3 regions of the Photobacterium makurazakiensis genome follow, and region 1 is predicted to be linked to each of the others. Evidence: riboswitches for the same ligand, from Rfam matches in the RefSeq annotation. Region 1 holds a riboswitch; each other region holds the start of a gene.
The links. A riboswitch is a leader RNA that binds a small molecule or an ion and turns the genes downstream of it on or off. The one in region 1 is predicted to bind lysine.

Region 1 (7,342 bases):
AAATTGGTGCAGGCTTAGTCGGTGTCATGTATGTACTGGATGAACCCTCCATTGGTCTCCACCAGCGTGATAATGAACGTCTACTCAAAACCCTGACCCATTTACGGGACCTTGGTAATACCGTCATCGTGGTTGAGCATGATGAAGATGCCATTCGTACCGCGGATCATGTAATTGATATCGGCCCAGGCGCGGGTGTTCATGGTGGCAGTATCATTGCAGAAGGTCAGCTTGAGGATATTCTAGCATCTGAAGCATCACTGACCGGCCAATACTTGAGTGGTAAAATGGCTATCGAAGTCCCCGCTCAACGGGTCGCTTTTAATCCAGAAAAAACCGTCAAATTACTGGGTGCAACCGGTAACAACCTGAAGAATGTTGATGCGGAGATCCCAGTAGGACTGCTGACCTGTATTACCGGTGTGTCTGGTTCGGGTAAATCAACACTTATCAATGATACCTTTTTCAAAATAGCCCACCACCGACTAAATGGCGCAACGTCTGGTGATGCGGCTCCTTATCGAGAAATTCAAGATTTAGAGCATTGCGATAAAGTCATTGATATTGACCAGAGCCCAATAGGTCGCACACCACGCTCAAACCCTGCCACTTATACTGGTATTTTCACGCCTATCCGCGAGCTATTTGCAGGCACGCAGGAATCTCGTTCGCGTGGTTATAAGCCAGGGAGATTCAGCTTTAATGTGAAAGGTGGGCGCTGTGAAGCCTGTCAGGGGGATGGCGTAATAAAAGTGGAAATGCACTTCCTTCCCGATGTCTATGTGCCGTGTGATGCCTGTAAAGGTAAACGCTACAATCGAGAAACATTGGAAGTACGCTATAAAGGTAAAACCATTGATGAAGTGCTCGAGCTGACAGTTGAAGATGCACGCGAATTTTTTGATGCAGTTCCAGCGATTGCAAGAAAACTTCAAACATTGGTCGATGTCGGTTTATCGTATATCCGCCTAGGTCAGGCAGCAACGACCTTATCCGGTGGTGAAGCGCAACGGGTTAAGCTGGCTCGTGAGCTATCCAAAAGAGATACGGGGCAAACCCTGTATATTTTGGATGAGCCAACCACTGGCTTGCACTTCCATGATATCCAACAATTGTTGACGGTATTACATCGCTTACGTGACCATGGTAATACCATTGTTGTTATCGAGCATAATCTCGATGTGGTTAAAACCGCAGACTGGATCATCGATTTAGGCCCAGAAGGTGGCTACGGCGGTGGTGAAATTATTGCGACGGGTACCCCCGAGCAAGTCGCGCTGGTTAAGGGTTCTCATACCGCGCGATTCTTGAAACCTTTGCTACCTGCTCTCGTCCCAGTAGAATAGTCAGTAAAGAGGCATCAAATACCAATCAAATGAGTCACATTCATACAGATTGGTAATACGTTGTAGGCCGGGCAATTAGCCCGGTTTACATTTTAATTGTCGCGATATCGATTGGAAGCAGCATGACAGTGTTACAAGTACAAGGCACCAAGTTAGCCGAGCAGAGGATCAGTAAACCAATGGTCAAACCCTTTTTGATTTCCATGGGGTGTCTGTTTTTACTTGCGATGCACTACTTCCAACACAACCCTGGGGGAGCAGGATTAGAGCTCTCTTTTAATGCCGCGAGCTGGATACCTTTTAGTTTTGCTATTGCGTTTGGGTTACTCGAAATCTGCCGACAACGTATATGGCGATATTCTCGCCTGACTTTAGTGCTTTTTGTCTGCTGCTTGATGCTCAGTTTTCCTTTGTTCTACCCCAATGCCGCCGTAGCCGAAAGTACCCCTCGGATCTTAGGCGTATGGGCCGGTTTCCTCTTCTTTGTAGGGTTACAACAATTTGCCTTTACCCAAAAACAGCGCCAGCGTTTACTTTGGCTGATCTTGCTTAGCGTTTGGATTGAAGCCCTATTTGGCTGGGTACAGTTTTTTCTGCTTGAGCCCGGTAATCCAATTGGTTACGACACCGTTGCTAACCGTCCTTATGGTATTTTCCAGCAACCAAATGTAATGGCAAGCTTCCTTGCGACAGGGTTAATTTTATCCGCCTATTTATTAGCGCGTATCCCTATGTATCGAGGAAAGTGGTCATGGCAACAATTGATCTTATTACTCACCCCTGTCGTAATATTACCAATTCTCGTTGTTCTCAGCTCGCGAACCGGCTGGCTGAGTGCCGCAGTCGGCACGCTGCTGATCTTGCCATACCTACACCGCTTTGCTGCAAAAGCCCAGTGCCGCATGTGGTTATTAATGATCGTCTTAGGCCTAAGTGTGTCATGGAACATTAATTCATCAACGGGCTGGGAGGCAAAAGAAGAGCGCCTCAGTTTAGTCAGTCCCCGTGCGATGCATATCCCCCAAGCCGTAGAAATGTTTTTCAACAAACCGCTAACAGGTTATGGCTACGGAAAATTTGAAGTCGGCTATATCGTTCAAACAGCCCAATGGCGTGATGAAAACCCTGAACGTCCTTATGGGATGGCATCATTGGATCACCCGCACAATGAATTAGCCTATTGGGCTGCCGAAGGGGGGATCATTCCACTGTTGGCATTACTGATAGCAGCAACGGCGGTCTTTTTTAAGGTCAAAAAAGCCCGCGATGGTACACAATTGGCGTTGATAGGACTGTTTTTTCCAATCACCCTGCATTCACAACTTGAGTACCCGTTCTATCACTCACTGGTGCACTGGGTTATTTTCATCATTCTTATTTATTGGGTCGATAACCTAACCGCGAAATACCATAAGCTTAAACTGCATTATGTCGCCTCGATAAAAACAGCTGTGATCTTACTGCCGCTCATGGTTACCAGTTATATGGCAACAACGCTGTATTCAGGCTACCTGCTAACAAAATATGAAACCACCCAGCCAGTGAATATTGATTATCTTATGGGCGTCAATAACCCTTGGGCTTGGCAAAACCGTTTCGAATGGAATTTACATTTAACGCAGCTGCAACTTGGGGCTGCCACCAAGAATGATCAGCTCATTAATGAGTATATTAATTGGGCACAAAATAAAGCCAAGCTATGGCCTCGCCCTGCACTTTATACCAATTTAATCGCAGCATATGTTCATCTTGGCCAGCTTGATCTTGCCACGCAAATTCAACAAGAAGCGCTTTATTTATTTCCAGACAGAACATTCGATTTACCAGAAGTGGCTCCTAAATCAGCAGCAAGCCCTACGAGTGAATAGCTAAAAAGATAAACAAAAACGGCTACCCAAGGGTAGCCGTTTTTATTTTAATCATGCTTACCTAGATTGGTATTATTTCAACGTCGTTTCTAAGGCACGTAAGCAAAGAGCAACATTTTCACTTCTTGCGGCATACCCCATCAAGCCAATACGCCACGCCTTGCCAGCAAGGGCACCTAAACCCGCACCGATTTCTAAGTTATAGCGCTCTAGGAGTGTTTTCCGCACTAAGGCATCATCAACGCCCTGTGGGATATATATTGCATTCAATTGCGGTAGGCGGTCAGCTTCATTAACCACGAATTCAATGCCAAGCTTTTCTAGCCCTTCACGTAATTCAAGGTGAGCATCTTTATGACGCTGCCAAGCATTTTCCAACCCTTCATTCTTTAACAAAACCAAAGCTTCATGCAGTGCATATAGGCTATTTACTGGCGCAGTATGGTGATAGCTACGCTTACCTTCACCACTCCAGTAGCCCAATACCAAGCTTTGATCTAAGAACCAACTTTGCACTGGGGTCGTACGGCTTTGAATCTTTTCAACCGCTCGTTCCGAAAAGGTTAACGGCGATAGACCCGGCACACACGATAAACATTTCTGGCTGCCAGAATACACAGCATCAAGTTGCCATTCATCCACCAATAGCGGCACACCACCAAGCGATGTCACGGCATCCACAATCGTTAGGCAATCATACTGTCGGGCAATTCTAGCAATCGCCTCTGCATCACTTAATGCCCCCGTAGAGGTTTCAGCATGAACAAAAGCAACAACCTTTGCATCAATATGCTCTTTTAAGGTCGCCTCGACCAATGCTGGTGATACGGCTTCACCCCATGCACAATCAACCATGACAGCCACGCCACCACAACGCTCAACGTTTTCTCGCATGCGATCGCCAAACACACCGTTACGGCAGACAATCACTTTATCACCAGGCTCTACCAAATTAACAAAGCAGGCTTCCATACCTGCGCTACCCGGCGCTGATACGGCAATGGTAAACGTATTTTCGGTTTGGAAAGCATACTGAAGCAACTGTTTAAGTTCATCCATCATGCCAATAAACAATGGGTCAAGGTGTCCAATCGTAGGGCGGCTTAGCGCCTGCAAAACCTGAGGGTAAATATCAGATGGGCCAGGACCCATTAAAGTGCGCTGCGGTGGATAAAAACTGCCTATTGTCATTATTGATTCTCCCTGATAGTAACTAAGTTGGCATTTGCCTATTGTTGTAAGGTACCAAAGACTATATCAGGTCTCTCTTCGTTATGCTTATAGCGTTTATAATTCAGCCAATCGAGCTTGTCTTATTCATCCGTACAATTTCTTTCATTTTTTTTACATATTTTTTCAGGCAACAATTGACAAGACAATAACAAATCCGCTTCAATGGAGATCGTTTTTTGTTCACCTTGATGTGAGAATAACATCAAGTAAAAACAGAAGAGGAGCGTTACCCAGGTATCTACGATTGCGGGGCCCCACCCCGAGGCAGTCTAGAGAGGGGGAGTAGCGCCGAGATATGACATGACAGGGGGCATGCCATATCGGCTATGAAGGTTGAATCCTTCTAGCTGTCACTTTTTTATATTTGGATAAAAAAGTGGGGAGCTTCTGGTTATTGTGCATACGTGTGCAATCCTACCTTATTGCTCTCCTGACATGGTCGTCGGGATCTACATCCCGAGTCATTCCCCTGTATTGGTTTTATAATTTTAAACTGGGAGACTCGCTTTGAGCATCATAGATAATGCAACACCTATTCCTCCACCCATTACCGTAGCGAAATTTGGCGGCACCAGCGTAGCCGATCATGCCGCCATGAGCCGTAGTGCAGCCATCGTCAAAAATAACCCTTCAGCTCGGGTTGTTTTGATCAGTGCGTGCTCTGGCGTCACCAACCTTTTGGTTGAACTAGCAAATGGAATTGCAGATAGCGAACAACGCTTACAACGGCTACAGCAACTTCAAGCAACCCATCAAACAATTATCAACAACCTGTCACAGCCCGACAGCGTTTCTGCCGAGATCGCGTTGTTGCTTGATAACGTTGCAGCTCTTGCTGAGCAAGCAGCGACTGCGCCTTCTAAAGCGTTAACTGATCAACTAGTGTCACACGGTGAGCTACTTTCTACTCACCTCTTCAGCCAAATTCTGATTGAAATGGGTGCTAACGCACAGCGTTTCGATATTCGCCCAGTCATGCGAACGGATAGCCAATTTGGTAAGGCTATTCCCGATATCAATACAATCCAGCAACTGGCGGAGACCCAACTACAACCACTGCTGGCCGATAGCATTGTTGTCTCTCAAGGCTTTATCGGATCCGATGCACTTGGCAACACTACAACTCTTGGTCGTGGTGGTAGTGATTACAGTGCCGCCCTTATCGCAGAAGCATTACGTGCAGATACTCTTGAGATTTGGACCGATGTCCCAGGCATGTACAGTACTGATCCACGCATTGCTGCCAATGCAAAGCCGATTCAAGAAATCAGCTTCAGCGAAGCCTCTGAAATGGCGAATTTTGGTGCAAAAATTCTCCATCCATCAACGTTACTACCCGCAGTTCGCCAGCAGATCCCCGTTTTTATTGGATCATCAAAAGCACCAGAAAAAGGTGGAACTTGGATAAGAGAAAGTGTTTCAGAAGCGCCGTTATTTAGAGCCCTTGCCCTACGTTGCAATCAAACGATGGTTACTTTAACCAGCCTAAATATGTTTCACGCCTATGGTTTTCTCGCTGAAGTATTCCGTATTTTGGCTGAGCATAAAATATCTGTCGATCTGATCACGACCTCTGAAGTCAGCGTATCTTTGACGCTCGATCAAACCGATACCAGCGGCGGTGCACCAAGCCTACCCGATGCCGCGATTGAAGCCCTTAGTCAGTTATGCCGCGTTGAAGTCGAACAGGACCTTTGCCTTGTAGCACTTATTGGTAACCAGATGAGTGCAACTAAAGGCTCGGCTAAGCAGGTATTTAATACCCTCGAAGATTATAATCTACGTATGATTTGCTATGGCGCGAGCCCGCACAACCTTTGCTTCCTTGTTAAAACTAGCGACTCAAAAGATGTGATTAAGGCACTGCACAAAGAGCTTTTCGAATAACTAAAAGTTCAACCTTACGATACAAAAAAGGCGCTCAAAGAGCGCCTTTCTCATCTATGTACCCACGAGATCACTGCAAGTTTGGACCAAGCCACTTCTCAGCTTCCAACAAGCCCCAACCTTTACGATCTGCATAGCTATCACGCTGATCTTCTTGGATCTGAGCGATCGCAAAATAGCGCGAATCCGGATGTGAGAAATACCAACCAGAAACAGATGCACCCGGCCACATTGCATAGCTAGAGGTTAAAGACATATCAATGGTTTCTTCAACATTCAATAGCTCCCAAAGGCTACCTTTCTCAGTATGCTCAGGACAGGCTGGATAACCAGGCGCTGGACGGATCCCCTGATATTTTTCCCTGATCAAATCATCATTGGAAAGGTTCTCATCAATCGCATAGCCCCAAATGTCTTTACGCACCTGCTCATGCAAATATTCAGCGAAAGCCTCTGCGAGACGGTCGGCAACCGCTTGGATCATAATGGCATTATAATCATCACCTTGCGCTTTATACTCATCAGCAAGTTCACGCTCACCGATACCACCAGTCACCGCAAACGCACCTATCCAATCCTTCTTACCGCTCTCTTTCGGGGCGATATAATCAGATAAACAGTAGTTATAGCCTTTCGGTTTCTCAGTTTGTTGACGTAAGTTATGCAAAACTTTTGCAACTTGGGTTCGAGATTCGTCGGTATAAACCTCGATATCATCGCCAACACTGCTCGCTGGTAACAATGCACACATGCCTCGGGCTTTTAACAACCCTTCGGCTTCAACTCTATCAAGTAGCGCATTTGCATCCTTGAAGAGACGCTGTGCTTCTTCACCCACTTCTTCATGCTGCAAAATAGCAGGGTATTTACCCATTAATGACCAGGTCATAAAGAATGGAGTCCAGTCTATATAACGTCGTAATGTCGCAACATCAAAATTATCGAATACATGCACACCCGGTTTAGCCGGTGCTGGCGGCGTGTAGTTAGCCCAATCAATAGCGACTT
Region 2 (7,342 bases), on a different contig from region 1:
TTCAAATCGTCAGCCTGGTAAGTGGAAATATCTGGATAATAGTAAAGAGCACCAAGTTAGCATCAACACAGTACTTGAAGTAAACCAAGGGGATCTCGTTGCCGAGTTTGCGACTCTCGGCCATGGCTTTGCCCAATTACCAAGGTTCATCGTACAGCCCTACCTTGATAGTGGCCAATTAGTCACTGTTCTCAATGACTTTTGCTTGGAAGCTTTACCTGTTTCGCTGGTCTACCCTGCAAATCGGCTCGCGAACCCTGTAATCAAAGCTTTTACCCAACATGTTATAAACTCTTCCCCCATCAGTCGAAGCAGCAGAGATTAACGGTTAACTCGTTGGCGAGTCGCATGCCGCTGGGTGTCTTCATCCACGATATCCCGAATTGCAGCCAACAGTGGTGATTGATCAGTATATTGCTTGCCATAACTCAAGTTAAAATCATAATCGAGATCGACTGCATTCAGCCCCTGATTATGCTGGATCATTGTTTCCAGCTTATCTAACCCCTTCGCTATTTTCGCTTCGGGGCTCTCAGCCTGTTCATATTCATCCCACAGCTCTAGCATCTCTACTTGCAAATGGGCAGGTAGTGGTTTCATCAGCGTTAATAAGTCCGCGCGCTCTTGCACCGACTTATCAATGTTTGGGTCTTGGTCAACCGCAGCAATATCACCTGAAATCACCTCACCCAAATCATGGATCACACACATCTTCATCAACCGCGAGTGATCAATGTCTGGCAATGCATCTTCAAACACCATTACCATCAAGCACAATCGCCACGTATGCTCTGCTGTACTCTCCTGACGGCCATCACTGGTATAAGCATTTCTCAGCGTATTTTTTAATTGTTCAGCGTGACGTAAAAACGCCAATATCCCGTGCATATCTTTACGATTCATCGCCACTCCATAAGCTCATAAGTCAATGAATTTAAATCAGTGTAAAGGTTCATTCGAATATTTAGAACAACATACTCAACAATAGGTGATGTTCATTTTATCGCCACCTTCTTACACTAGCTTTAAATAATACAGAAAAACTACTTTTAATCGCCGTCTGCACTTATGGACGAGTTCGGCCCAAAAGGAAAACGTTATGAGCAATACATTGGTTAAACAGACACTTTCATCCGCATCATCATGGTCACCACTGATGTTACGCATCCCTGCAGGTATCATCTTCATGGCACACGGCGCTCAAAAGTTATTTGGCTGGTTTGGTGGGCATGGTCTTGAAGGCACAGGCAAGTGGATGGCATCCATTGGTCTTGAACCAGGATTTCTGATGGCACTGATGGCTGGTGGTGCCGAATTCTTTGGTGGTCTATTTATTCTAGTTGGCTTGCTAACTCGCCCAACCGCATTGGTACTGGCTGTAACCATGGTTGTTGCTATTGTTACCGTACACCTTGATAACGGTTTATTTATGTCTAACGGCGGCTATGAGTTTGGCTTGGCGCTGTTGGCGATGTCGATTTCATTGGCGGTATCAGGTGCTGGTAAGCTCGGGCTTGATAATTTGTTACTACAAAAACGCCATCAGCAAGGCTCCGCAGCAATCATTTAAGTCGTTATCGACTACCTCCCCTCCCCCTTGTATAAATGAAAGCCAGAATATGCTTATTCTGGCTTTTTATTTTGCTCATAAAACCATACTCTTAGCATTTCAATAATTAAAAACAATAAACCTAAAGAATTGCTAGCTGCTTGCGTTCGCAACAAGGAAAACTGCATGAGCAACACCATCGACTTAAGCCTGCTAATAGAACGAATTTCTGCCGCTGATACCGATTTACAGCGTCAGATATTTAATGAGCCAGAAATTCAACAGTTGGAAGCTGGAGCATTCGCAACCCTATTCGAAGCGCTTCCCCTCGATCAGCGTATGGAGCTTTGGCGCCAACTCCCACTGAACGACCATGTTGACGTGTTAACGGCAATGCGTGCCGATACGCGAGAGTGGGTGATCCAATCGCTCAGTGAAGCTGAACTCGACTTAGTCCTCGCCAAGCTCGATAACTTGTCATTGATCGAGTGGGCAGACTCGCTACCAGAAGAAATCATTGAACGCGCCATTGAACTGCTGAGTAAAGAAGATCTCGAACTGTTTGACCGCGCAAACCAATACAGCGAAGACCAAATCGGCCGTTATGCCAACCCGAAGGTCATCTCATTGCCTCAGGGGATCTCGGTTAAGCGAGCTAAAGTATTACTTGAACGTTACGGCTACCATTATCCTGCATCCATATATGTTGTTACCCGCAGTAAAAAATTCGTGGGGGCAATCAACTATCAGCAGTTAATAGAAGCAGAGCCGCACGAAAAACTTAGTAATATTGCCGATACTGAATGCTTGGTTTTAGAAGATGACGCCTCATTAGCAGAAGCCGTTGAAGCGATAGAGCACAGCCAACGCATTGGCTTACCTATCGTCGATGAGAACCTAGCCTTAGTCGGCGAAATTGACCTCCATCTTGCTCTTGACTTAATGCGTGAGAATTATGAAAGCACCTTAATGGCCAATGCTGGTATGAGTGAAGAGGATGACTTATTCGCCCCTATAACCAAAAGTGCCAAAAGGCGTGCGGTCTGGCTGGGGATCAACCTCATGACTGCGGTGCTTGCGTCGATGACCATCAGCTTGTTTGAAGATGTCATCGCTCAAGTTGTTGCTCTCGCGATCTTAATGCCGATTGTCGCCTCGATGGGTGGCATTGCGGGTAGCCAAACCTTAACCTTGATGATCCGTGGTATGGCGCTAAATCAAGTCACTGCGGGTAACCGCTGGTCATTACTGCGAAACGAATTTGGGATAGGCTTTCTCAACGGCGTGCTATGGGCGGTATTAATAGGACTGATGGCGGGTTTATGGTTTCAGTCACCCACCATTGGCATCATCATCGCGGTGGGGATTGTAGTGAACATTATTACCGCCGCCCTATTTGGCGTTCTGATCCCAGTTGCACTGGAAAAACTCAAACTCGACCCGGCTTTGGCGGGCTCGGTTATTCTGACAACCGTTACCGATGTGGTGGGCTTTTTCGCTTTCCTTGGTACCGCCAAACTATTACTTATCTAACATCAACAAAAAAGCCGAGTGTCATCAATACACTCGGCTTTGCAGTTTCTTATCAACCCGTTTTATGAAACCAAGGTCAATGCTGATGAGTAAAAGTCGCGAGCCCTAGCCCATACGCCTTGCGGGTCTTCACCTTTACACAAGGTCAATAAATGCGGCAATAGCTGCCCAGCAAAATCTTCACTACTTTCTTTTGGTAATACCGTCGGTAAATGGTCAACAGCCTGTACACGGATACCTGCAACATCTGACTCAATGATCGGCTTCGTCAGTTTGGTACATTGGCTGTATATACGAATTGGATTATCCTGATTATTCGGATCACAACTCACATCACTGACCATGCTCAAGCGTGGTGACGCACCTAAACTTGCTTTAGTGATAAACGGAGGTGTGCCTTCAGCAAGATACGCACAGTTGACCAAAATGTCGTAATCATTAATGGCTATAAATGGGCCGCCCGCTTTAGTCTCTTCGATATCCCATCCATCAGCTTCAACACCAAGATCGGCAAATAGGTCAAGAGCACCTCGGCCACAGCGACCAAACTGGCCAATAACTAATACGCGCGGCTGCTCTGATAAACCTGCGACTTGCTCACTTAAGGCAGCAAGATACTGAGAACGGTCTGGATAACTGCTTACCGCAGGGTAGTCATCTTTACACTGTAAATGATGAATGAAACCAGATAGGCCAATTGCGGCACCCACGTAGCCTGCCCAGTAACCAAAAGCACTCACTCGTTTGCCAAGTTCATCTTGCAAAAACTCCAGATCGAGGATCTGGCCGCCACCAGCCTGGAAACGAGATAAAATTTGGCGAGCTTCATCTTGGCCTTTAAACGCATGGGCAAAGTAAATATGCTGATGCTTAAGTGCAAAATCGGCTTCCGCTAACTCTTTAAGGCCAAGAATGTAGGCGTGCTCAGGTGCTTCGACCCAACTATGGGTATCTGCAAGTTCACAACCTACGTCAACATAAGCCTGATCAGAGAAGATACGGGTCGTACTCCGTTCAACGGTTACGTTCGCACCCGCAGCAATCAAATCTCGTGCACCACTCGGTGTAAGCGCAGTACGGTGTTCTCCAACTTTTACTTCATCTCGGAGCCAAAATAGCGTTTTCATGATAATTCCTTTTTAATTTTAAGCGGGTACTGCAGGGCTATTTGCAGCCTGACGACGCACCATCAATATAATAAGTGCAACTTGTAATAATCCAGCCAAGATAATGGTGTACGGGCTACGGGTAATTTCTGCCACCATGAAACCAATGCTTGCTGTTACACCTGTCAAAATGGCATAGGGGAACTGGGTGCGTACATGCGATACATGATCACAACCAGTCGACATTGAACTCAAGATAGTCGTGTCTGAAATCGGCGAAGAATGATCACCTAGCATACCGCCACTCAGCGCTGCGCCGATACAAATCAGAGGGTCGGCACCTAATGCACTTGCGACAGGCACGGCAATCGGGATCAAAATGGCAAATGTGCCCCATGACGAGCCTGTTGCCACTGATATAAAACTACCGATAATAAAAATCAGAGCTGGTAACAAGAATACCGGTAAACGGTCATTCATTACTTGGCTAATATAATCGCCGGTCCCTAGTGATTTACAAATATCGCCTAGCGTCCATGCAAGTAGCAAGATGATCAAAATTAGCATGATACGCTGCATACCCGCGACAAAAGTATTAAAAGCTGCTGATGCGGTCATGGTTTTGGTATAGGCGTAATAAGCAATCGCTGTAATGGATGCTATCAAGTAACTCGTACCTAAGGTCGCACGGATCACTGGCCCGCTAATCCCACCATGTAAGTGATAGTTATAGGTAAACAGCACGATTAGAGAACCAAACAGCACTGATAGTGGAAACAGGATCAGCGAGATAGAAGCTGATTTAACCGCGCTTGCGTTTGCTGGCTCAGCGGTAATCTCGGTACTTTGTTGAGCCTTAAACTCTGCTTCAGCCATTGGCCCCCAATCTTTTTTCAGAACCGCGTAAACCGGTACACTGAACAGCGCAAGCAAGGCATAAAGCTGATAAGGAATAACCTGCAGGAAGGTAGAAAAGCCATCAACGGGCTGCCCCATATTATCAAAAGCATTTTCAATTAAGCCTTGTGAATATACACCCCAACTAATAATCGGGATCAATACACAAATTGGAGATGACGTTGAGTCAATAATAAAAGCCAGCTTCTCTTTACTCAGTTTCAGCTTTTGATAAATCGGCGCAAACATCGGGCCTAAAATGAGCGAGTTACCTGAGTCGGTAAAAAATATACCGATACCCGTCGCCCACGTCGCGAGTTGCGCCTTTATCGGCGATGAAACATAACGGGTCGCCATGGTTGAAAAAGCAGACATGCCACCACTTTGCTCAACCAAATAAATAAAACCTGAAATGATAGTAATAACAATAATAATTTGCGCATTACTGGTTTGGGCTAGTTGGGTAAACGGTCCGTCCGTCAAAAACATCAGGGCGGTATCAACGGGGTGACCTTTGGTAAGGATCAGCATGCCACTTATTACCGCAACACCTAAAGCTAAAACAACATGCCGAGTGGTAAAAGCGAGTATAAGCGCTAACACGGCAGGTACGATGGACAATAATCCGTAATCAGCCATACGTAAATTTCTCCTGTAAAACGATATCAAAATGATAAAGAGGAAGGGTGTTCAGGAGTGTTTTACAGACAAAGGCTTTACAAGATAGGAGCGATAGTTCGTTCGTTTCTAATATCAAATTTGTTGTAGCTCCCCATCTCAGATCTGGCTGAGATGACAGTGTTATTCCTCTTAAGAACAACCCCAGCAGCAAGGATGACAACCTCGACTACTTCGGCACTGACTCCTTTCATTTAGCTTCACTGGCTGTCGGCCTTCACTAAATTACTCATAGGCAATGCGCCTCTACTTTCAAGCAAAGACTGAATAATGTCCTGCTATATAATGAATAAAACATACATTTATCCAAATCTAATCACTACGAGCAATAAGTGTGACGCAGATCACATTAAATATTTCACAAAACAAATATTTAATATTATCAAATACTAATTCGTCGCTTTTGATAACAAATGCCGCCCGATATGAGTAAATACCCTGCAAGTAAAATTGCTCTTGGGCTTCATCGTCAAAGCTTATGCTCATAAGCGTGATATCTCCTCCTAAACATACACGCATAATTACGTATAAAGCAGAAAAAGAGGCTTCTGTAAATTAAAGTAAAAGAGGCTATTAAAAGATTTATAGAACGTCTAAAAACTCGACAGAATAAGGCGTATTAAATAACAGTGGGGATATTGGGTTCTGATTCCGAAGCTCTTGTCAAAGCAAAAAGACCACAAACCGATGTAGTTAATAACACCTCTCTTAACCCAACCTATATGAAATATCATTAACCAACATTAAGCCGCTCTCGCCGTGCAAAAAGTATAACTAACTTAAGAATAATTAACGTGATATCCATGCCATACATCCGGAAACTAAACACTCACCTTATTTGGTTACCAATAAGAATAAGTGATTTATCCAAACAATAGAAAAGGTATGAAATGAACAAAAGTAAAATCGCGTTAACGGTAATTGCCGCTGCATTATCAATGAATGCCCAGGCAGAGAGCAACCCGCCAGAAATTTCCAATAACATGGTGAGATCAACTCTCGTAACGCTCAACTACCGAACACCGGAAACCCAAGATCGTAATGAAACCATCATCGCGTTTGACATTAGCTGGGGTAAAGTACCCAGCAAAGCCTGCTACTACGTCGACAACGAAAAAGTCGGCTGCCAAGAACGAGATGATTTTACCATCAATAACCACGATGACTGGAATGATCATGCGACAATTCAAGGCGAAATAGAAGTCCCCGTTCAAATGATTGCCGAACAACAAGAGGTCATGGCCAGAGTCGCTGTCACATCGACACTCGGTACAACGAATGCCTACCGTAATATCACCTTAACCGGTAAAGCCGTATTACCCTTTGACTATGAAAACAGCCTAGAAGGGATGACCCAAAAAACCGTTATCTACAACGATGAGGGTGATATCAAAACAGGCACTATGGGCACCGAAGCCGTGCTTGAACGTAACTCAAACAAATTGGTCACTGGCTATGTTTCAGAATGGGCCCAGTATGACCGCCAATTTAGCCTAGAGGCCATCGACCCAACGGCATATGGCAAGCTCGTTTACTCTTTCCTCGGCATTTGTGGCGATCAAGGCTCAAAGGCTGAAAC
Region 3 (7,342 bases), on a different contig from region 1:
AAACAAAAAAACCCAGTTTTAAACTGGGTTTTCATTAGAATTTAACAACAAGAGTAAAGTTATTAAAGTTCGAAATCTTCTAGAGATTTACCTTCATCAAGTGCTTTTTTCAATGCGCTTGGTGTGCGGCCTTGGCCAGTCCACGTTTTTTCTTCACCGTTTTCATCGATGAACTTATATTTAGCTGGGCGTTGAGCTCGTTTTGCTTTTGGTGATTTATTTAGGCTAGAAAGTAATTCTTCTGGATCGATACCGTCTGCTAGAAGCATTTCACGGTATTGAGCTAGTTTCTCTGTACGTTCTTTTTCTTTCGCGATTTCTTCAGCTTCAGATTCTTCACGCTCACTAACAACTGTTTGAAGCTTTTCTAGTGCTTCCTGAAGTTGTTCTAGAGAATATTCACGAGAAAGTGCGCGAAGACTACGAAGGTTTAATAGTGCTTTCATTGCATCAGACATTTTTTTATTTCCTGTTGGTCTAAAACTATAAAAATAATAATAGCAGTGACAATTCTATAATTGCAATAATAATACTTTTAGTCAGTGAATGACAAATAAAAAATGTATTCTTGATTTGTTTTTTTTGTATTTAGCGGGGAGAATTCTCATTTGTAATAAATTGTAATGGGTATTTACAGTCAGATTCTTCAGTAAAAGGCTTTTTTTGTGACTATATTTGCCATTTGTTTCATATTAAATGGGCYTGTTTTAAATTATCTTTAAGCTCACTTGGGTATTGTGTCTTTTTTAACCATGGCAGCAAGACTATTCACTATTTCTGTTAATTTTTTCACGTTAAGTTGTTGCAATCGGATTTCTATTCCGTAGAATCAACCATTCCTTGACTAAGGGTAGAGGCGCATTATCTATAAGTAATAAACCGGAGGTGATTCCGATGAGGGTTTATGAAAGGAGCTAATGCCGAAGTAAATAAGGCTATCGAACTTTGTTTGCTGGGGTTGTCACCGAATAGGGACAGCACTGCCATAGTATATAATTACATTAACTATGGAGCGCTACTGTGGAGTCGGAAAAGGGTAACTTCTCTTCCTTACACTCTCTTAATCACGACATGAAGTCGTGCCAACAGTAGATCTCCAACCAGGATCGGTTGTAGTAGAGATCATGAATATTGTAGATTTTTCACATTCCTCAATGTCGTTGTTACCACCTTTGGTAGCATTGGCTCTTGCGATTTTAACCCGACGCGTCTTAGTGTCTTTGGGTGTCGGCGTAGTGCTTGGTGCATTCTTGCTGACAGACTTTTCTATTGGAAACACAGCTAGTTATATTGGCACGACGGCATTCGGGCTATTTATCGATGACGGTGCTATTAACAGCTGGAATATGAGCATTGTTGCGTTCTTGGTATTATTAGGAATGACGACAGCCTTGCTAACGCTTTCTGGCGGTACACGAGCATTTGCTGAGTGGGCGCAGACTAAAATTAAAAGTAAGCGTGGTGCGAAGTTATTAGCCGCATTCTTAGGTGTCTTCATTTTTGTTGATGATTACTTCAATAGTTTAGCTGTTGGCTCTATTTCACGCCCAGTAACAGATCGCTATTACGTTTCACGTGCAAAGCTTGCTTATATTTTGGATTCAACTGCTGCACCAATGTGTGTGCTAATGCCGGCATCAAGCTGGGGGGCATACATTATTACGCTGATTGGCGGCATTCTGGCATCACATGGTGTGACTGAATATACGCCATTAGGCGCGTTTGTTCAGTTGGCTCCGATGAACTTTTATGCTGTTTTTGCATTGATCATGGTGTTTGTTGTGGCTTGGTTCCAGATTGATGTGGGCCCAATGAGAAAGCATGAGCTAGATGCGAGTCATTGCCGTGGCTTCGATGAAGGTGATGAAGACAAGCGTGCTAAAGACTTAAATGACGAACTAGAAATTGAAGAAAGCCAAAATGGCCGTGTTGCTGATTTGGTTATGCCAATTGTTGCTCTTATCCTTGCCACTTTCTTCTTTATGATCTTTACAGGATACCAAGCACTTGCAGCTGATGGTTTGGCATTTAACCTTCTTGGCGCTTTTGAAAATACCGATGTAGGCATGTCACTTGTTTATGGTGGTACTATCGGATTTATTGCTGCCCTTATTCCAGTGCTGCGTCAGCGCCTTCCTGCTTCAGATGTTGCTGTAACATTGTGGATTGGTGCTAAGTCAATGTTTGGTGCGATTCTGATCTTATTGTTTGCGTGGTGTATTGGTAGCGTGATCAGTGATATGGCAACAGGTAAATACCTATCAACCTTGGTTGAAGGTAGCATTAACCCAATGTTCCTACCTGTTATCTTATTTATGCTTGCTGGCTTTATGGCATTTTCTACCGGTACGTCATGGGGTACGTTCGGTATTATGCTGCCAATCGCAGGTGACTTAGCAGCGGCAACCGACATTATGCTTATGTTACCAATGCTGGGCGCAGTACTAGCAGGTTCAGTTTTTGGTGACCACTGTTCTCCGATTTCTGATACGACTATCTTGTCGTCGACGGGCGCGCGTTGTCACCATATCGATCACGTATCTACTCAGCTACCTTATGCGTTGTCTGTGGCTGTTGTATCGTCGATTGGTTTCTTAGTGTTAGGCTTTACAGGTTCACTTGCTGTGGCCTTTATGACAGCAACACTCGCCTTTATCTTAGCGTGTGTAGCGTTATCTTGGTTGTCGCGTCGCCCACAAGTTGCGACAGCGAAAGCTTAATGGCTTAAACCACATTGTTAATGAAAAGCCTGCGTTTTGCAGGCTTTTTTTATGGTTACGGCTTAGGGTGAATAACTACAATCGCTCGCCGTAAAGCGCTGCTTAATGACTGGCCGGCATGAGTAGTAGAACGCTATGAAAATTGTAAGAAATGTGCTGACTCTTGCGCTTGCTCCTTTCAATTTCTATGGCTTTTCTGTAGCATCTCGGCAGTTTTTATGCACCAATCGTATGACTAGGGAAGCTTAATGGCCCAGATGTATTTCTATTACTCTGCAATGAATGCGGGTAAGTCAACCACACTGTTACAGTCTTCTTTTAACTATCGCGAGCGTGGAATGACACCTGTCATTTTTACTGCCTCTATCGACGATCGTTTTGGCAAAGGTAAAGTTAGCTCACGTATTGGCTTGCAAGAAGAAGCTGAATTATTTAACTCAGCTGATGACTTGTATGCACGCCTTCAAGATATTCAGCATGCACAAAAGATAGACTGTGTTTTAATCGATGAATGCCAATTCTTAACCAAAGAGCAGGTATATCAATTAACTGAAGTCGTCGATAAGCTCCATATTCCTGTGTTGTGTTATGGCTTACGCAGTGATTTCCGTGGTGAGTTGTTTGAAGGAAGCCGCTACTTGCTGGCTTGGGCAGATAAGTTGGTTGAGTTAAAAACCATTTGTCATTGTGGTCGCAAAGCAAATATGGTGATCCGCCAAGATGAAACTGGCCGTGCAATTGCCGATGGTGATCAAGTTGAGATTGGTGGTAATGATCGCTATGTCTCAGTGTGTCGCAAACACTACAAAGAAGCACTCGGTCGTTAATAAAATAATGATGAATGTAATGTAAGCCGTTCACTTACATTTTTGTTTTGTTCACTTATTTAAACAAATAAGCCTTACAATCGTGAGGCTTGTTTATTTATTCCCTCGTAAATTCTCCCACTTTTCTTAATCTTAGTTTTCTGATTTTGCCATGTAAAATTACTCATAAATATGCATATGCGGGTAAGCTGATGTTTTATCCGGAGAATAGCGCATAGTTATCCGAAGTGATGTTTTTGGGGGGTATTACGCTCAATAATTATTACTTAACAAGTTACTTGAACAGATTTAAGATAGCCCACTTTTTCTCACGCTCTAAATTTAGCCATCTCTATATCGCTAAACGAGGCCTGACATCTAAGGAATATCGTGATATCTAAATTACCCCGTTGGGTCGAGTCTGGGGCTTTCGTACTCGCATTGGTTGCTGGTTTTATTAATGCTGCAGGGTTATTGGGTTTCCAGCATCAATCAGTTTCACACTTATCCGGTACAGCGACATTGGTAGGTACTGGGTTTGTAAACTCTTCAATGAGTGATGTATTTTATTTATTTGCGATCATATTTAGTTTTCTTATTGGCTCTGCAATATCAGGCTACTTTCTACATGGTGGCACACTAAAGTTAAGTCGTAATTACAGCGGTGTACTGACGTTAGAAGCCATTTTTCTTTTTTGTGCCGCTTATTTGTTAACTAAAAACTCTTTTGGTGGGCTATATTGGGCTTCTGCGGCTTGTGGACTACAAAATGCACTCGCGACCAAATATAGCGGTGCCGTCATTCGAACCACGCATGTGACGGGAATATTTACCGATTTAGGCATTATGCTTGGCGCAAAAATAAGGGGTGAGACATTTGATAAAAGAAAGGCGTTACTGTTTCTGTTAATTATCTTGGGCTTTATTTCTGGCGGTGCGCTTGGGGCCTACTCCTTTAATTACCTTCAGTTTTATGCGTTGTATGTTCCAGCGAGCTTCTGTTTGTTTTTAGCGCTGTCTTATTCTCTTTATCGCACCAAAGTTAGACGCTGATGTTGGGAAGAAAAACAGCCAATAGTCACTCTCTTGGCTGTTTATACTCATAAGGTTGTTTTGTTCGTGAAGTGGACAGCAAGCGTTATGCTTTGTTGTGTCTTTCTTCTAAACGCTTCGTGATGTCCGCCAACGATAGCCCTTGATCTTGTAGCAAGACAACAAGGTGATAAATCAGATCTGCTGATTCGTTAACTAACTCCGCCTTGTCACCCGACGTTGCCGCAAGCGCGACTTCAACGCCTTCTTCGCCCACCTTTTGCGAAATACGTTTGGTACCGCGGGCATAAAGGCTTGCGGTGTATGAAGAGTCAGGATCTGCACCTTTACGAGCAGATAAGACTTGTTCAAGTTGATGAAGGAACACCAAGGCTGGCTGTTGTGCTTCGCCTTCTTGCGCAGTATCGCCATCAAAACAGGTCGTAGTGTTTAAGTGGCAAGTTGGACCTATAGGGTCAACTTGCACGAGTAATGTGTCTTGATCGCAATCGAGCTTAATGCTTTTTAGTTGCAGCACATTGCCAGAGGTTTCCCCTTTCGTCCAAAGGCGTTCTTTGGTACGCGACCAGAATGTAACTTGCTTGGTTTCAAGGGTTTTATTCAGCGCTTCGTCATTCATGTAACCAAGCATTAAGACTTGGCCACTGGTGTTGTCTTGGACAATAGCAGGGACTAATCCGTCTACTTTATCCCAATTAATACTGCTTGTTAGGCTCATAGTCGGATCTCCACATCTTGCTGTTTCAGGTATTGCTTAAGTTCATTGATATTAATGATTTGTTTATGGAATACTGAAGCTGCTAATGCGCCATCAACATTCGCTTTGTTGAAGGCATCGGCAAAGTGCACCATTTCACCAGCGCCACCCGAGGCAATAAGTGGCACATGGCAAACATCGCGCACCATATTCAGTTGGGTAAGGTCATAGCCATTACGAACGCCGTCTTGGTTCATCATATTTAGTACAATTTCACCTGCGCCACGACGCTGAACTTCTTCAACCCAATCACGGGTTTCCCAACGTGTTGCTTTGGTACGGCTTTCGTCACCAGTAAATTGGTAGACTTGATATCTACCTGTATCGGCATCGAAGTAGGAGTCGATACCAACAACAATGCACTGCACACCAAACTTATCAGCAAGCTGGGTGATGAGTTCAGGATTGGCCAGTGCCGGTGAGTTGATTGATACCTTGTCGGCGCCAAACTGCAAAATACGGCTCGCGTCTTCAGCTGACTTGATCCCGCCTGCGACACAGAATGGGATATCGATTACCTCTGCGACACGGGCGACCCAACTTTTATCTACTACGCGACCATCGCTCGAGGCGGTAATATCATAGAATACTAACTCATCGGCACCTTCTTCGGCATAGCGTTTGGCGAGAGGTACAATATCACCGATTATTTCATGGTTACGAAATTGTACGCCTTTCACGACTTGACCGTCACGGACATCAAGGCAGGGAATAATACGTCTTGCTAGCATGGTGTTACTCCTTATCCATTCCAGCAAGTAAAAGCTTGCTCTGCAGTAAATTTACCGTCCAATAGCGCCCGACCAACAATGACCCCTGCCACACCAGAGCCTTTTAGGGCTGCAATATCATCTAGCGAGCCAATGCCACCGGATGACTGGAACTGTACCTGTGGGTATTGCTGACACAGATCGATGTACAGCTCTACATTTGACCCTTCCAGTGTACCGTCGCGTGAAATGTCGGTGCACAGCACGTGCTTCAATCCGACTTTAAGAAAATCGTCCAGTAGTGCTTCAATCGTCACTCCTGAATCTTCCTGCCAACCAGATACTGCGACTTTACGATTGCCGTTAGCATCAATGTTGACATCCAGTGCTAGCACGATGTGCTCAGGACCATATTTTTCCATCCAGCCTTTAACAAGCTCAGGCTGTTTAACCGCCGTGGAGCCGATCACGACACGTTGTGCGCCAGCATTGAGCAGATCTGCGACGTCTTGCTCGGTGCGAACACCACCACCAATTTGAATATTGGCTGGTGTGCTGGCAAGTAGCTGCTGAATTAAATTAAGCTGACGAGCTGAAGTATCTTTGGCACCAGTAAGGTCGACAAGGTGAAGCCAGTTTGCACCAGCTTGATGATAGAGATTAAATTGCTCGGCTGGGTCGACCTTATATTCGGTTACCTTGCCATAGTCACCTTGAAACAGGCGGACAACCTGACCTTCAATTAAATCTAGCGCGGGAATAATCATAACAAATCCTTTTGGTGTCCTTACATTTCAAGAAAATTCTGAATCAGCTGTGAGCCTGCTTTGCTTGAACGTTCAGGGTGAAACTGCACGCCAAAGTAATTACCGCTCTGCACTGCAGCGGTGAAGGCGTTGCCATAATCACTGCGGGCGATAGTACGGCCGCCATTGGTTTGGCTATTTTCCATATTAAAGACAGGCATGGCGTAGCTGTGAACAAAGTAGAAATAACTGCCCGCAGGTATATCTTTAAATAGCGGGTGATCTGCTTCTGGCGTGATAGTGTTCCAACCCATGTGAGGTAGCGGTAATTCACCGACCTCCATTTTTTTCACAGGCGCATCACATAGACCAAGGCATGATACAAGTTCAGTCCCATTTTGGCCTTGCTCTTCAGATAGCTGGCCGAGTAACTGCATACCGAGACAAATGCCCAACAGTGGTTTATCAACCTGTTTTACCAGGTTGATCAGATCACGCTCCTCGAGGTTTTTCATCGCTTCACTTGCTGTTCCCACACCGGGAAGAAACA

Region 2: linked by a shared signal. The riboswitch ahead of L4D09_RS23460 (Na+/H+ antiporter NhaC family protein) and the one ahead of lysC (lysine-sensitive aspartokinase 3) in region 1 are both predicted to bind lysine.
Region 3: linked by a shared signal. The riboswitch ahead of L4D09_RS01865 (Na+/H+ antiporter NhaC family protein) and the one ahead of lysC (lysine-sensitive aspartokinase 3) in region 1 are both predicted to bind lysine.

The regions. Positions count from the first base shown of each region.
Region 1 covers NZ_JAKJSJ010000014.1:138,765-146,106, forward strand. Annotated here, with positions in the region: gene uvrA (excinuclease ABC subunit UvrA) at 1-1,346, shown strand, start outside; gene L4D09_RS07215 (PglL family O-oligosaccharyltransferase) at 1,469-3,214, shown strand; gene L4D09_RS07220 (pyridoxal-phosphate-dependent aminotransferase family protein) at 3,287-4,405, opposite strand; lysine riboswitch at 4,656-4,842, shown strand; gene lysC (lysine-sensitive aspartokinase 3) at 5,042-6,334, shown strand; gene metH (methionine synthase) at 6,405-7,342, opposite strand, start outside.
Region 2 covers NZ_JAKJSJ010000063.1:31,061-38,402, forward strand. Annotated here, with positions in the region: gene L4D09_RS23435 (LysR family transcriptional regulator) at 1-325, shown strand, start outside; gene L4D09_RS23440 (HD domain-containing protein) at 322-903, opposite strand; gene L4D09_RS23445 (DoxX family protein) at 1,100-1,570, shown strand; gene L4D09_RS23450 (magnesium transporter) at 1,736-3,082, shown strand; gene L4D09_RS23455 (saccharopine dehydrogenase) at 3,145-4,209, opposite strand; gene L4D09_RS23460 (Na+/H+ antiporter NhaC family protein) at 4,228-5,724, opposite strand; lysine riboswitch at 5,843-6,020, opposite strand; partial or broken gene L4D09_RS23465 (glycoside hydrolase family 18 protein) at 6,654-7,342, shown strand, end outside.
Region 3 covers NZ_JAKJSJ010000009.1:338,156-345,497, reverse strand. Annotated here, with positions in the region: gene L4D09_RS01870 (H-NS family histone-like protein) at 63-458, opposite strand; lysine riboswitch at 844-1,026, shown strand; gene L4D09_RS01865 (Na+/H+ antiporter NhaC family protein) at 1,125-2,720, shown strand; gene L4D09_RS01860 (thymidine kinase) at 2,969-3,547, shown strand; gene L4D09_RS01855 (YoaK family protein) at 3,917-4,579, shown strand; gene hisIE (bifunctional phosphoribosyl-AMP cyclohydrolase/phosphoribosyl-ATP diphosphatase HisIE) at 4,665-5,297, opposite strand; gene hisF (imidazole glycerol phosphate synthase subunit HisF) at 5,294-6,067, opposite strand; gene hisA (1-(5-phosphoribosyl)-5-[(5-phosphoribosylamino)methylideneamino]imidazole-4-carboxamide isomerase) at 6,079-6,813, opposite strand; gene hisH (imidazole glycerol phosphate synthase subunit HisH) at 6,834-7,342, opposite strand, start outside.